Regions from separate parts of the Mesorhizobium sp. YR577 genome, predicted to be linked through region 1. Evidence: riboswitches for the same ligand, from Rfam matches in the RefSeq annotation. Region 1 holds a riboswitch; each other region holds the start of a gene.

Region 1 (4,570 bases):
AGGGCGACATCCGCGCCTTCCACAATTCCTGCCGCCATCGCGGCTCGCGCGTCTGCACCGCCGAAAAGGGCACCACGGCCAAGCTCGTCTGCCCCTATCACCAGTGGACCTATGAGCTCGACGGCCGCCTGCTGTTTGCGCGCCAGATGGCCGAAGGCTTCGACAAGAACCAGTTCGGCCTCAAGCCTGTCGCCTGCGAAAGCGTCGGCGGCTACATCTTCATCTGCCTCGCCAAGGAGCCGGCGGATTTCGCGCCGATGCGCGCGATGGTCGAGCCCTATCTCCTGCCGCATCGCCTGCGCGAAGCAAAAGTCGCTTTCGAAAGTACCATCATCGAGAAGGGCAACTGGAAGCTGGTCTGGGAAAACAACCGCGAGTGCTATCACTGCGCGGCGAACCATCCCGAACTTTGTAAGACCTTCCCGGAAGCTCCGACAGTCACCGGCGTCAACGGTGCCGAAAGCGACCCGGAAATGCTTGCTCATTGGGCGAAGTGCGAGGCTGTCGGCCTGCCGAGCAAGTTCCGCATTGATGCCGGTGGCCAATACCGCGCCACGCGTGCGCCGCTGCTGCGCGACGCCGTCAGCTACACCATGTCCGGCAAGCGCGCGGTGAAGAAGAACCTGTCGGATACAGTAACAGCCGACAAGATCGGCGCGCTGCTGCTCTATCACTATCCGACGACGTGGAACCACGTGCTCGGCGACCATGCCGTAACCTTCCGCGTGCTGCCGATCTCGGCCACCGAAACGGCAGTCACCACCAAATGGCTGGTCCACAAGGATGCGGTCGAAGGCGTCGACTACGATCTTGCCGAACTCACCCATGTCTGGACCGAGACCAACGACCAGGACCGCCGGATCGTCGAGGAAAATGCCTTCGGCATCAAGTCGCCGGCCTACGAGCCCGGACCTTACTCGGAAGAGCATGAGGGCGGCGTGATGCAGTTCGTCGAATGGTACTGCAACTTCATCGAACCGCGCCTGACCGAGGGCGAAAAGCCGGCGCTGCGCAGCGTGGCCTAAAACCATGAGCCCGAACCGTAGGACCGCGTTAGCGAAAAGTGGCTGCCGGTTTTCGGACAAGCTCATGGTCAATCAAACGGAACTAAGCGGATGAACGCGATGACGGAACTTTCCCTTTATCGGCATCTGGACGAGATGGTGCCGTGGAACGACCGGCTGCAGGTGCTGGAATGCATCGGCGTGATCGACGAGGCGTCGGAGGTGAAGACCTTCATCTTCCGCTCGGACAACCAGACCTGGTTCCGCTACCAGCCGGGGCAGTTCGTCACGCTGGAACTGCCGCTGGAAGACGGCCCGCTGATGCGCACCTACACGCTGTCGTCCAGCCCGTCGCGGCCGTTCTCCATCGCGGTCACGGTCAAGGCGCAGGCCGGCAGCGTCGGCACACGCTGGATGTTCGACAATCTGGTGCCCGGCGTCCACATCAAGGCCTACGGCCCGGCCGGCGATTTCTCCCATCACAACCATCCGTCGGCCAAATACCTGTTCGTCTCCGCCGGTTCCGGCGTCACGCCGATGATGTCGATGCTGCGCTGGCTGAACGATTGCGCGCCATGGACCGACATCGCCTTCGTCAACTGCGCGCGCCGCCCGGAAGAGATCATCTTCCGCAAGGAGCTCGAATTGCTCGGCAGCCGCATGCCCGGCCTGTCGCTCGGCTTCCTCATCGAGGAGCGCTCGAACCGCGAGGTCTGGAGCGGTCACATGGGCCGCATCGACGCCGTGCGCCTGCCGCTGCTCGCCCCCGATTTCCGCGACCGCGAAGTCTTCTGCTGCGGTCCAGACCCGTTCATGCGCGCGGTGCGCCAGATGCTCGAGGCTGCCGGCTTCGACATGGCGCATTATCATCAGGAAAGCTTTGGCGCGCCTCCGGTCGAAGTCGTTCCGGCGCCGTTCTCCGACGCCTCCACGCCCGCGCCCGATAGCGCGCCTGTCGAGCAGATCACCCCGATCCGCTTTGCGCTGTCGGATATCGATGCCGACTGCGTCTCCGGCCAGACCGTGCTGCAGACGGCCCGCGCTTCCGGCGTGCGCATATCAGCCGCATGCGAGTTCGGCCTGTGCGGCACCTGCAAGATCAAGAAGGTCTCGGGCGAGGTCGAGATGAGCCACAATGGCGGCATTCTCGACCACGAGATCGAGGACGGCTTTATCCTCGCCTGTTGTTCGAAGCCGCTCGGTGCGCTGACGGTCGAGGCCTGACCCATGGGTTCGCATTGGCAATCGGGCGCGATCGAGCGTTCCGCCGGCTCGGCTGCGTCTGTCGAAGACCTAGCCCTGTCGTGCCCGGAAGAGATCTTCCTGTCCTGGCTGCTATGGCTGCCGCAAGGCAGCGACATACGCACTGCCGCCGCCCGCGAAGTGGCGCGGCTCGATCGCCGCGCGCCGCTGCCCGATGACCTGCGGCGTCTGCGCGCACTTCTGATCACTGCCGCCGAGGGCGCGGCCTCATAGCATCTGATCTGCACAACCGGCCAAACCCGGTTGACGCTCGCCGGACGCACAGCTACCAGTGGAATCGGAATTGGTTCCGCTTCACGGCGGATGAAAAGGGAACACGGTGAGATCGACAGATCGAAGCCGAGACTGCCCCCGCAACTGTAGCCGGCGAGCTTTCTTTCAACCAGGCCACTAAAAGCGCTTCAGCGCGATTGGGAAGGCGAAAGACAAGCATAGACCCGGAAGTCAGGAGACCTGCCTTTTCCGGTCACCCATGCTTGAACACGGGGTGTGTTCAGGCGCGGTCGCCCGTGGCGGTGACATTTGAAAAAGTGTTGCCGCATGCCGGGGTTGGCCGAGGGTTCGATGTCGTCGTTTCATAGTCTGCCTGTCGATCATTTTCCTGTCTGCGGTTTGTCATCAAACCTTCGGGCGCGCTTTGCCGCCCGCCAAAAGCCTATCGGGGGCAGACATGCAGAAATCGACCATTTTGGCTGGCGCATTGGCGCTGGCTTTCACGAACAATGCCGGCGCGCAGGAGCTGGATGACGGCGCCGCGGACGTAATCAAACTCGACACGGTCGTCGTCACAACGCCGCTGCGGCGCGAGACCACGCTGGCGCGCTCGACCTCGTCGGTGACGGTCATCGACCGCAGGGAGATCGAGCAGTCGGCAGCACCCGACCTGCCGTCGCTGCTGAAGTCCTATACCGGCGTTTCGATCATTTCCTATGGCGGGCAGGGGGCGTCGGCCAATGTCTATCTGCGCGGCATGTCGGCCACCCAAACGCTGGTGTTGATCAACGGCGTGCGGGCAAGCTCGGCCACCAGCGGCACGACCTCCATCTTCAACATCCCGCTGGCTTCGATCGAAAGCATCGAGGTCGCCAAGGGCGCGCATTCGCCCCAGTACGGTGCCGACGCCATGGGCGGTGTCGTCAACATCATCACCAAACAGGGCGGAGCCTGCGCCGACGGCGGCAATGCCTGTACCACGCTCACCACCGGCGTTACCCATCCTTGGGGCGGCTATGTCTCCGGCACCGTCCAGGGCCGCAGCGAAAGCGGCGTGAACTACGCGTTCAGCGGCAGCCTGCTCGGCACGCGCGGCTATGACTTCACCACGCCGCTCGCCTGGGGTCACGAGCCGGACGATGACGGCTTCCTGCAAGGCTCGGCCAATCTTTCGCTGTCGAAGGAATTTGATTGGGGACGGCTCTATGCCGATGGTCTTTTCGCGCGCGGCCGCAGCCAGTACGACGCGACGTTCCCATCCGCAAACGAAGTCGACACCACGACCTTTGCCGGAAAAGTGGGCGCGCATGTTTTGCATTCCGACAGCTGGTCGTCGACGGTAGAACTCAGCTCCGGCCTCGATTACTCGACCAATTTCCGCGACGACGTGCCGGGTGGCGACAGCCAGTTCGACACGCAGCGCTACGGCATCTTCGCCTCGACCGAAAAACGCTTCGAGACCGGCAAGGCCAGCCACATCCTGACGGGCGGCGTCGAAGCCTATCGCGAGCAGGTCGATTCGACCGTCGACTTCGCCGTCGATTCGCGCGACCTGGCCGCACTTTTCAGCCAGTATTCGCTGGAGTACGAGGCGCTCCGCGTCGACACGGGCATCCGCTATGATCACAGCAGCCAGTTCGGCAGCGCCACCACCTACAATGTCGGCGCGAGCTACGAAGTGCTGCCCGATCTCGTGCTGCGCTCGTCCTACGCCACCGGCTTCCGCGCGCCGACCTTCAACGATCTCTATTATCCCGGCTATTCCAACCCGGATTTGAAGCCTGAAAAGTCGCGCTCCTACGAGGTCGGGCTGAACTGGCAGGCGACGGCTGGCACCAGCCTCGACCTCGCCTTTTACCAGACCTTCCTGACCGACGCGATCGCTTCCAACCCGCCGACCTACCTCCCGTTCAACGTCGCCAGCGCCCGCATAACCGGTTTCGAGGCGACGCTGGCGCACCGCTTCAGCGACGAATGGAGCGGCAAGGCCACGGTCGACATCCGCGAGCCGCTCAACCAGGACAATGGCAAGTACATTCCCTATCGCGACCGCTTCAAGGCAACGGCCGAACTCACTTACAGCCCGACCG
Region 2 (4,570 bases), on a different contig from region 1:
AGAGTTAGCGAGCGATCTCTTAGGCCACAGCCGGAAAGACGATATCCAACCGGCTTTTGCGACGATGGCAGGTCGGTTTCCTGCTATCGGCGGTGTGATTGCGCCTGCAAATCTGCCGGCAAATGATCCGGGGCAGGAATGGTCACGCAGGTAAGGCATCCGATCTGGCTTCCCGCCGTAAAGCCGGCGGGCGCGCGAACCTTTGCCACGCTCTATGCGCTGGAATCCTTTGCGCGCGCGTCAATCGCCAGCGTCGTTCCGATCCAGGCCTACGAACTCCTGCAGAACAAGCAGACTGTCTCTCTGCTCTACACGCTCGTTGCCTTCATCGGCCTTTCGGCAACGCTGTTCATGCCGATGCTGATCGGGCGTTTTTCGCGGCGCTGGATTTATACGACAGGCGTGGTGCTGCTCGCCGTCGGTTCGCTGCTGTTCATGACGCATTCGCTGCCGGGGCAGATGTTCGGCATGCTGGCCCGCGTCATGGGGGCGAGCGCGCTGGCGATCACGCTCAACCTCTACATCATGGACCACATCCGCAAGACGGACATCATGCAGGCCGAATCGCTGCGCATGGCGGCATCGATGATCGCCTGGACCGGCGGGCCGACGCTTGGCGTCTTTCTTTACACGCGCTACGGAATCTTCGTGACGCATGGCGTGGTGGTTGCCTTCGCGACGGCGCTGCTCGTCACCTTCTGGTACTTCCGCCTCGGCGACAATGCGCTGATCCGGCCGGGCAAGACGCGGCCGGCCAATCCGCTCAAGAATATCGGCCGCTTCGTCGCCCAGCCGCGGCTGCGGCTGGCCTGGGTTATCGCTTTCGGCCGCTCATGCTTCTGGACGACGTTCTTCGTCTACGGCCCGATCCTGATGGTGGTAACGGGGCAGGGCGAACTGGCCGGCGGCCTTCTGGTTTCGGCAGGAAACGCCCTTCTGTTCGCGGCCATCTACTGGGGCAGGGCTGGCCGGCGCTTCGGCGCACGAAACATCATGACGTTTGCCTTTTTCGGCATGAGCACGGCGCTGCTGCTGGCAGGCCTTGGCGGCGAGCGATTGCCGCTGGTCACCGGCTGCTTCCTGCTGTTCGGCGCGCTGTTTGCGGTGGCGCTCGATGCGCTCGGCTCCACGGCCTTCATGCGCGCGGTGCGCACCTATGAGCGGCCGCAGATGACCGCCGTTTACCGCACCTATCTCGACCTGTCGGAGCTTCTGCCGCCGCTGGTCTACTCGGTTGTGCTTGCCTTCTTCGGCCTTGGCGCGGTGTTCGTCACGCTCGGCGTCTTCACGGCCATCTGCGGCTTGATCACCTGGCGTTTTCTGCCGAAGTCGATGTGAGCGCCTGCGCATGCTGGCCGCGCACCCATTGATGAAAGCGCTGAAGCTCATATTCCTCCGGCATCAGCACGCCCGCCTCGTGGCGCAACGAATGCAGGCCTCTCTGGTTGATCTCGCAAATGGCTGCGTCCTCCTCCAGCACCTGGATGCCGAACCTGACGATGTTTTCGAGATCCGTCCCGCCTGACGTCAGCGCCTCAGGCAGGAACAGCCATTCCGCCACCAGTTCCGTCTGTTCCGGTCCCAGCGGCACCAGCCGCACGGTGCGGACATAATCGACATGGCCGACGACGAACATCGACGGCAGATGCGCGGCATAGGTCTGCCCGGCCCTGCGCTCGGCCTCTGTCAGTTTCGGAAAAGCCGGGCCATGAACGCGCCCGTCCTCAGACCACGTCTCGGCGCCGGCCCGCAGGCCGCCGGAATATTCGGGCGCATCATTGTCGGCATGAAGCGCCCATTCCGGATCGTCGTGTCGCGCCATCAGGCCGCGGCCATAGATCGGCACGAGATGCGACAGGGATTTATGGACGCCCGGGCAATGCAGGCACTCGTTGAAGTTTTCCCAAAAGATTTTCCAGTTGCAGTTCATCACCTTGCGAAAGGCATGGCCGGTGACGAGGTCTTCCAGCGGCCAGTTGCTAACCTCGGCGGAGCCGGCATCGAAAACATCTGCAGCCGAGCCTTGCACATCTTCGGCCAGATTGACGAAGACGAAGCCACGCCAGACCGACAGCGCCACGGGATAGAGCGGGTAGTCGGCCTTGTCGAAACCTTCGGGCAGCGATTTCGACGGCACGCGCACGAGATCGCCGCGCAACGAATAGGACCAGGCGTGATAGGGGCAGGTGAGCAGCCGAGCCTTCAGCCTGCCTTCGCTCTCGCCGCAAAGCTGCGAGCCGCGATGGCGACAGGTGTTGTGGAAAGCGCGCAGCACGCCGGTCTCGTCGCGGATGATGAGGATTTCCTGCGTGCCGAGTTTGAACACACGATAAGCCAGCGGCTGGGCGACATCGGCCTCGCGGCAGGCCATGATCCAGTTGCGATACCAGATCGCGTCGAGATCGCGCTGATATTCGGCGTCGCTCCAATAGGCGCGGGACGGAAGCGTCACCTCCGCCGTTCGAAGGCCGTTATAGGCTTCGCTTTCCGCTGGGCCTGCCGTCATCGCGCTGTCCTCCGGTGGGGTCAGCGGATACCTGTACGGAAAATTTGTCAATTCCGGCGACAGTTGCCCGATCGTCAAATTACGACCTTTCCGGCAGGAAAAAGGGCGGGAAATTGGTTTGCCGGGCGGCGGGTTTATCCTTATAGTCGCCGCTGTCGTCGGTTCCGCGAGGAATCAATAGGGAATGCGGTGCGGGCAAAATCTGCCCAAAGCCGCGGCTGCCCCCGCAACTGTGCGCGGCGAGCTCTCCCCAGATGCCACTGAGAATTTTCTCGGGAAGGCGGGGAAGGGTGCCGACCCGCAAGCCAGGAGACCTGCCGGCGACATTGGAAACTCTAGGTGCCCTCGGGTGGAGGGTGAAAGGTATTTGGAAATGAACACGGTTTCTTCGTCGCTCGGCGCAACAGCAGGTTTGGCCTCGCGCTCGATGCAGTTGGCAATGGCCGGTCTGCTCGGCCTCTTCGTTATCGGCTTCGTCGGCTTCTCGCATATGGAAGTCGTCCATAATGCCGGCCACGACTATCGCCACTCGATGGCGTTTCCCTGCCACTAACGAAGGACCGCTCCCATGACATTGTTTCGTAACGTCGTGTTCATCGCGGCGATCGCAGGGCTATTGTCCGGCATCGTCATGACGGCCATGCAGGCCTATGCGACCGTTCCGCTGATCCTGAAGGCGGAAACCTTCGAGAACGCCGGAGGCGGCCACGAGCACGCTGCTCCTGCCGCCGATAATGCGCAAACCGTGGCACCGACGGCTGAGGCCGCAGCACCTGCCCACGAGCATGACGAAGAAGGCTGGGCGCCGGCGGACGGTTTCGAGCGCTTCGCCTTCACAGCGCTTGCCAACATCGTCACCGGTATCGGCTTTGCGCTGGTTCTGGTGGCCGCTTCGGAACTCGCCGGTGGCATCCCCAACTGGCGCCAGGGCATTTTCTGGGGTTTTGCCGGCTTTGCCGTGTTCACGCTGGCGCCGGGCCTCGGCCTGCCGCCGGAACTGCCGGCCATGCCTGCGGCCGATCTTGCCGCCCGTCAGGTCTGGTGGATCGGTACGGTGGTTGCTACTGCCGCCGGCCTTGGCCTGATCGCCTTCCGCTCGTCGCTGGTGTTTTCGCTGATCGGCGTTGCGCTGATGGTCGCGCCGCATCTGCTTGGCGCGCCGCAGCCGGCAAGCCACGAATCGCCGATCCCGCCGGACCTGCATCACCAGTTCGTGGTCGCCGTAACCGTGACGAACCTGATCTTCTGGGTCGTGCTGGGTGCTGCCGTCGGCGTCATTCGCGGACGCTTCACCGGAACGGCGACAAGCCTGCGCGACAGCTTTGCCTGACGCCACTTCGCTGATCCTCCTGCTCGGCGGTGCGCGCTCGGGAAAGAGCGCGCATGCCGAGCGGTTGGCTACCGCATTCCCTGCGCCCTGGACCTATATCGCCACGGCGCAGGCTTTCGACGACGAGATGGTCGAGCGCATCGCGCTCCACCGCACCCGCCGCGCCGAAGGCTGGCAGACGGTCGACGCGCCGCTCGACCTTGCCGATGCCATTGCCGATGTGCCGGATGAACAGCCCTTGCTGGTCGATTGCCTGACGCTCTGGCTTTCCAATCATTTGCTGGCCGATCATGATCTGGAACGCGAAAGCGAAAGGCTGGAGGCCGTTTTGGCCAGGCCGCGCGGTCCGTGGTTCGTCGTCGCCAACGAGGTCGGGCTCGGCATCGTGCCGGACAACGCGCTCGCGCGGAAATTCCGCGATGCCGCCGGCCGGCTCAATCAAAGGATCGCTGCCCGCGCCGACCGTGTATTCTTCATGGTCGCGGGTCTGCCGATGCAGGTGAAATGAGATGAAAGAAATCGACGAAAAGGAAGCCGAGCGCCACAAGGCCAAGATGGCCAAGCGCAAGGCGGTGCAGGACGCCGAGGTGGCCGAGAAGACGGTTACCGAAAAGGGACTGCTGATCGTCAACACCGGCCCCGGCAAGGGCAAGACGACAGCCGCCTTCGGGCTGGCGCTGCGCATGCTCGGCTATGGCAAGCGCGTCGGCGTGGTGCAATTCGTCAAGGGCGCC
Region 3 (4,570 bases), on a different contig from region 1:
ACGAACCCGCGTTACGCGCCAATTCTGGGAAGTTTGGAGAATTCCGATCGAATGATAGGGTAAGCGATGGCCGACAGCACTTTTGAGCAGGCAGCGGATCGGATAACCCACGGTGGCGTAACGGACGGGTGGTCATACCGCCCGTGGCAGAGGCTATCGATCCGCTGGCAGATACTTTCAGCCATCATTCTCGTAAGTCTCGTAGCAGCGATCACCGCTGCCATTCTCATCGTTTACAACGCCAAGCGGGCAACCGAGGTTGAGGTGGCAGCGGCCCTGGAACTCGCGGAACGTCTGGTGCGCGAGGTTCTCGAACATCCGCAAGGCGCAGACTCAGAGGTCTTGCAGCTTGCGGATATTCCGTTGCGGATAGGCAATCTGCGTCACGTGCGAATACTTGTAACCAATGCCGACGGCGGCCGGGCCGCACTTCTGCCGATGGCAGCCAGCAACGCAGTCGTCGGCGATCAAGTCGCCGTGCCGCGGTGGTTTACGTCGATTGTCCGCGTCGAGGACGTTCGCCGCGAGATGCAGGTCGTTTCCGGCGGCCGTCACATCGGCTCGGTTATCATTGTCGGGCACGCATCGGACGAGATCGGCGAAGTCTGGCAGGACACCCGGTCTCTCGGTCTTGTAGCGCTCGTACTCGGCCTGATCGTGTTGGGGATACTCTACCTTGCGCTTGGGCGCGTGCTTCACCCACTGACAAATCTGGCGAATGGCCTGCGTGAACTCGAGAAGGGGCAGTTTCGACATCGCCTCTCGCGCCCAAACGTGCAGGAACTGGCTGATATTACCGATCGTTTCAACGCGCTCGCCAATCGGCTCGGTGCCGCGAAGGTCGACAATGAGCACCTGAATCATCAGCTGGTTACGGTCCAGGACGATGAGCGCCGGCAGGTCGCCACCGAGCTCCACGACGAACTGGGCCCTTGCCTGTTCGGCATCAAAGCCAACGTCGCTTCCCTGGAACGCCTCGCAGGAAGCCTGCCGGACAATGTGGCGGGGCAGGTGAGGGAACGTACGGCGACGATCGATGAGATTGCCGACAAGATTCAGACCATGAACCGCAGCCTTCTCAACAAGCTCCGCCCTATGGCACTCAATCATCTTCCGCTTGCCGAAGTGATTGCCGGTTTGCTGGCCGAGTTCCAACGGCATGGACCGACGCCGAAGATCTCCCTTGCCGTCGGCCGCCTTGCCGACAGATATGATGATCCGGTCAACATCACGATCCACCGATGCATTCAAGAGGGAATCACCAATGTCCTTCGGCATGCTGAAGCACGGAGCATAGACGTCGCATTGGGCGAGCAGCCGGCCACCAGTCAAGAGAGCGAGCATCCGGGGCATCGCACTGTGCTGCAACTTTCGATCAAGGATGATGGGCGCGGCTTTGCGCCGGGAACGGCCCGTGGTCTCGGGTTGACCGGTATGGAAGAGCGCGTGCGTGCACTTGTCGGAAATTTTTCGATCACGAACCAACCCGGTGCTGGAACCCGTCTCGAAATTTCCATCCCGCTCAATCAGCAGCAATCCACACGCGGCCAGAACGGTACTCGGGTAGGACAGCCATGACGCAGGTTCTCATCATCGATGATCATCCGATTGTGTTGCAGGGATGCCGGCGCATTCTGCAGGATGCGGGAGTTCACGAGATGTTGGAGGCCGACAGTGTCGTTGCCGGCTACCGCCTTTACCGACGCAAGCACCCGGATGTCGTCGTCATTGACCTCGCCCTGCAGGGCGGCGGGCTTGGCGGCCTCGATCTGATCAGACGCATGCGACTTCACGACACCCGCACGCCAATTCTTGTCTTCAGCATGCATAGCGACCCCGTCATCGTGAGCCGTGCACTAAAGGCTGGCGCTACCGGATATGTATTGAAGGATGCCGGTCCTCGCGACTTTCTTGAAGCATTTGAGTCAGTGCGCGCCAGAAAACCCTATCTTGGTCATCAAATGGCTCTGCAGGTGGCGCTCATCGGAACGCCGGGGCGCAGCCGCGGCTTGCTCGCAGAGGCAACGCCACGAGAGTTGCAGACGCTTGCCCTGCTGGCAGAAGGCAAGCCTTACGCGGAAATCGCCGATGATCTCGGCGTCAGCTATAAAACGGTTGTGAATATGAGTTCACAGCTCAAAATCAAGCTCGGCGCTCGCAATCTTCCCGAGTTGATTCGTATGGCTGTTCAATACGTCTCTTCGTCTTCCGACCGTCCGGTGGCCAGCTCTCTGCGATAACTGGCCAATCCATTCCAATGCATGTGTTCCGGCCATAGGTGATCGTGTCGAATTTATCCGTGCTATCCGAATACAAGCTGTTGACGTCTACTGTGTCGTTGGCACAGTATGTAGATATCGTGGTTCTTTCGAGTCTGTTCGGGCTTGAGAGCTAAGAGGGAAGCCGGTGCGCGATATCGCAATGCCGGCGCTGCCCCCGCAACTGTAAGCAGTGAGCTTAAGTCGAGTAACGCCACTGGCGCCAAGGCGCTGGGAAGGCCGACGGAAGCGACGACCTGCGAGCCACGAGACCTGCCGCGATAGATTTTGAACGTCCACGGGCGGGGTGTCCCGGTGGTGCGCTTGCTTCGTGCGGCTTGCGTCGCACGGTCTATCGGAATGCGTCCGCAGTTATCCCCGTCTTGCAACACTACGGGGATTTAAGATGCCGGCGACTTCGACAGTTCAGACCAACGGGACCGACAGGGTTCCATCCACTTTCACCGAGATGGGAGATCGGCAGACCGAGCCCGGTTATCGCGTCATTCGCCGCAACGGCGCGGTGACGCCGTTCGACGCCTCCAAGATCACCGTTGCGCTGACCAAGGCGTTTCTCGCCGTCGAAGGTTCGGTCGCGGCAGGCTCGCGGCGCGTCCACGATGTCGTGGAAGAACTGGCGTCGCACGTCGTGTATGCGCTGACGCGGCGCGCCGATGCTGGCCGCACCTTTCATATCGAGGAAATTCAGGATCAGGTCGAACTGGCGCTGATGCGAAGCGAGCACCACAGGATAGCGCGCGCCTATGTACTCTATCGCGAGGAGCGGGCGCGTGAGCGGGCGCTTGCGAAGGCAGCTACGACCGAGATTGCCGCACCTTCGCTGAAGGTGAGGGCCGATGACGGCAGCCTTGTTCCGTTCGACAAGGCGCGGCTTGCCCGCATCGTCGAGGAAGCCTGTGAAGGGCTGGATGCGGTTTCGTCCGATCTGATCCTCGGCGAGACGGGGCGCAATCTCTATGATGGCATCACGCTGGACGAGCTTTCGCTTGCGCCGATCCTGGCCGCGCGCACGCTGTCGAGACCGAACCGAATTATGCGCTGGTCAGCGCGCGTCTGCTGCTCGACCGGTTGCGGCGTGAGGCGCTGACCTTCGTCACGGGTCGGACCGAGCAGGCGACGCAAAGCCAGATGGGTGAACGCTACGCTTCCTATTTCCCGGAGTACATTGCGACCGGCATCAAGGCTGAGCTGATCGATCCGGAACTCGGCCGCTTCGATCTCGCTCGTCTTGGTTCTGCACTGAAGCCCGAACGCGACCTGCAATTCCAGTATCTTGGCCTCCAGACGCTCTATGACCGCTATTTCCTGCACACCAAAGGCAAGCGGTTCGAACTGCCGCAGGCTTTCTTCATGCGCGTCGCGATGGGATTGGCCTCACGCGAGATCGACCGCGAGGCCCGCGCGATCGAATTCTACAACCTTCTGTCGTCCTTCGATTTCATGGCCTCGACGCCGACGCTGTTCAACTCCGGCACGCTGCGGCCGCAGCTTTCCTCCTGCTTCCTGACCACCGTTGCGGACGATCTCGACGGCATTTTCAAGGCGGTGAAGGACAATGCGCTGCTGGCCAAATATTGCGGCGGTCTCGGCAATGACTGGGCCCCGGTGCGCGGGCTCGGCGCGCATATCAAGGGCACCAATGGTGAAAGCCAGGGCGTGGTGCCGTTCCTCAAGGTGGTGAACGACACGGCGATTGCCGTCAACCAGGGCGGCAAGCGCAAGGGTGCGGTCTGCGCCTATCTCGAGACGTGCATGTCGACATCGAGGAGTTTTTGGACCTGCGCAAGAACACCGGCGACGACCGCCGCCGCACGCATGACATGAACACCGCCAACTGGGTGCCGGACCTGTTCATGCAGCGCGTTGAGACTGATGGCGAGTGGACGCTGTTTTCGCCCGACGAGACGCCGGATCTGCACGATTTCTACGGCTCGGCTTTCAAGACGGCCTATGAGGTTTATGAAGCGAAGGCTGCTGCCGGCGGCATCAAGGTATTCAGAAAGGTCCGCGCGCTCGATCTCTGGCGCAAGATGCTGACCATGCTGTTCGAGACCGGGCATCCATGGATCACGTTCAAGGACCCTTGCAATATCCGCTCGCCGCCGGGCCATATCGGCGTCGTGCATTCGTCCAATCTCTGCACAGAGATCACACTCAATACGCCGAAGGACGAGGTCGCGGTCTGCAATCTCGGCTCCGTCAATCTGATCAATCATCTGACTGTGAGTGGCCTCGACCTCGACCGGTTGGCGCGCACGGTAAAGACCGTCATGCGCATGCTCGACAATGTC

What was found. A riboswitch is a leader RNA that binds a small molecule or an ion and turns the genes downstream of it on or off. The one in region 1 is predicted to bind cobalamin.
Region 2: another riboswitch for cobalamin. It lies ahead of BM413_RS16615 (CbtB domain-containing protein); the one in region 1 lies ahead of BM413_RS20445 (TonB-dependent receptor domain-containing protein).
Region 3: another riboswitch for cobalamin. It lies ahead of BM413_RS30155 (ribonucleoside-diphosphate reductase subunit alpha); the one in region 1 lies ahead of BM413_RS20445 (TonB-dependent receptor domain-containing protein).

What each region holds. Positions count from the first base shown of each region.
Region 1 covers NZ_FPBI01000014.1:67,970-72,539, forward strand. The annotation lists gene BM413_RS20430 (aromatic ring-hydroxylating oxygenase subunit alpha) at 1-1,025, shown strand, start outside; gene BM413_RS20435 (FAD-binding oxidoreductase) at 1,125-2,228, shown strand; gene BM413_RS20440 (hypothetical protein) at 2,232-2,480, shown strand; cobalamin riboswitch at 2,535-2,743, shown strand; gene BM413_RS20445 (TonB-dependent receptor domain-containing protein) at 2,938-4,570, shown strand, end outside.
Region 2 covers NZ_FPBI01000010.1:216,217-220,786, forward strand. The annotation lists gene BM413_RS16600 (aldo/keto reductase) at 1-2, shown strand, start outside; gene BM413_RS16605 (MFS transporter) at 139-1,338, shown strand; gene BM413_RS16610 (aromatic ring-hydroxylating oxygenase subunit alpha) at 1,307-2,506, opposite strand; cobalamin riboswitch at 2,649-2,843, shown strand; gene BM413_RS16615 (CbtB domain-containing protein) at 2,880-3,059, shown strand; gene BM413_RS16620 (CbtA family protein) at 3,075-3,836, shown strand; gene cobU (bifunctional adenosylcobinamide kinase/adenosylcobinamide-phosphate guanylyltransferase) at 3,829-4,344, shown strand; gene cobO (cob(I)yrinic acid a,c-diamide adenosyltransferase) at 4,346-4,570, shown strand, end outside.
Region 3 covers NZ_FPBI01000037.1:36,578-41,147, reverse strand. The annotation lists gene BM413_RS30165 (histidine kinase) at 67-1,578, shown strand; gene BM413_RS30160 (response regulator transcription factor) at 1,575-2,240, shown strand; cobalamin riboswitch at 2,344-2,554, shown strand; partial or broken gene BM413_RS30155 (ribonucleoside-diphosphate reductase subunit alpha) at 2,728-4,570, shown strand, end outside.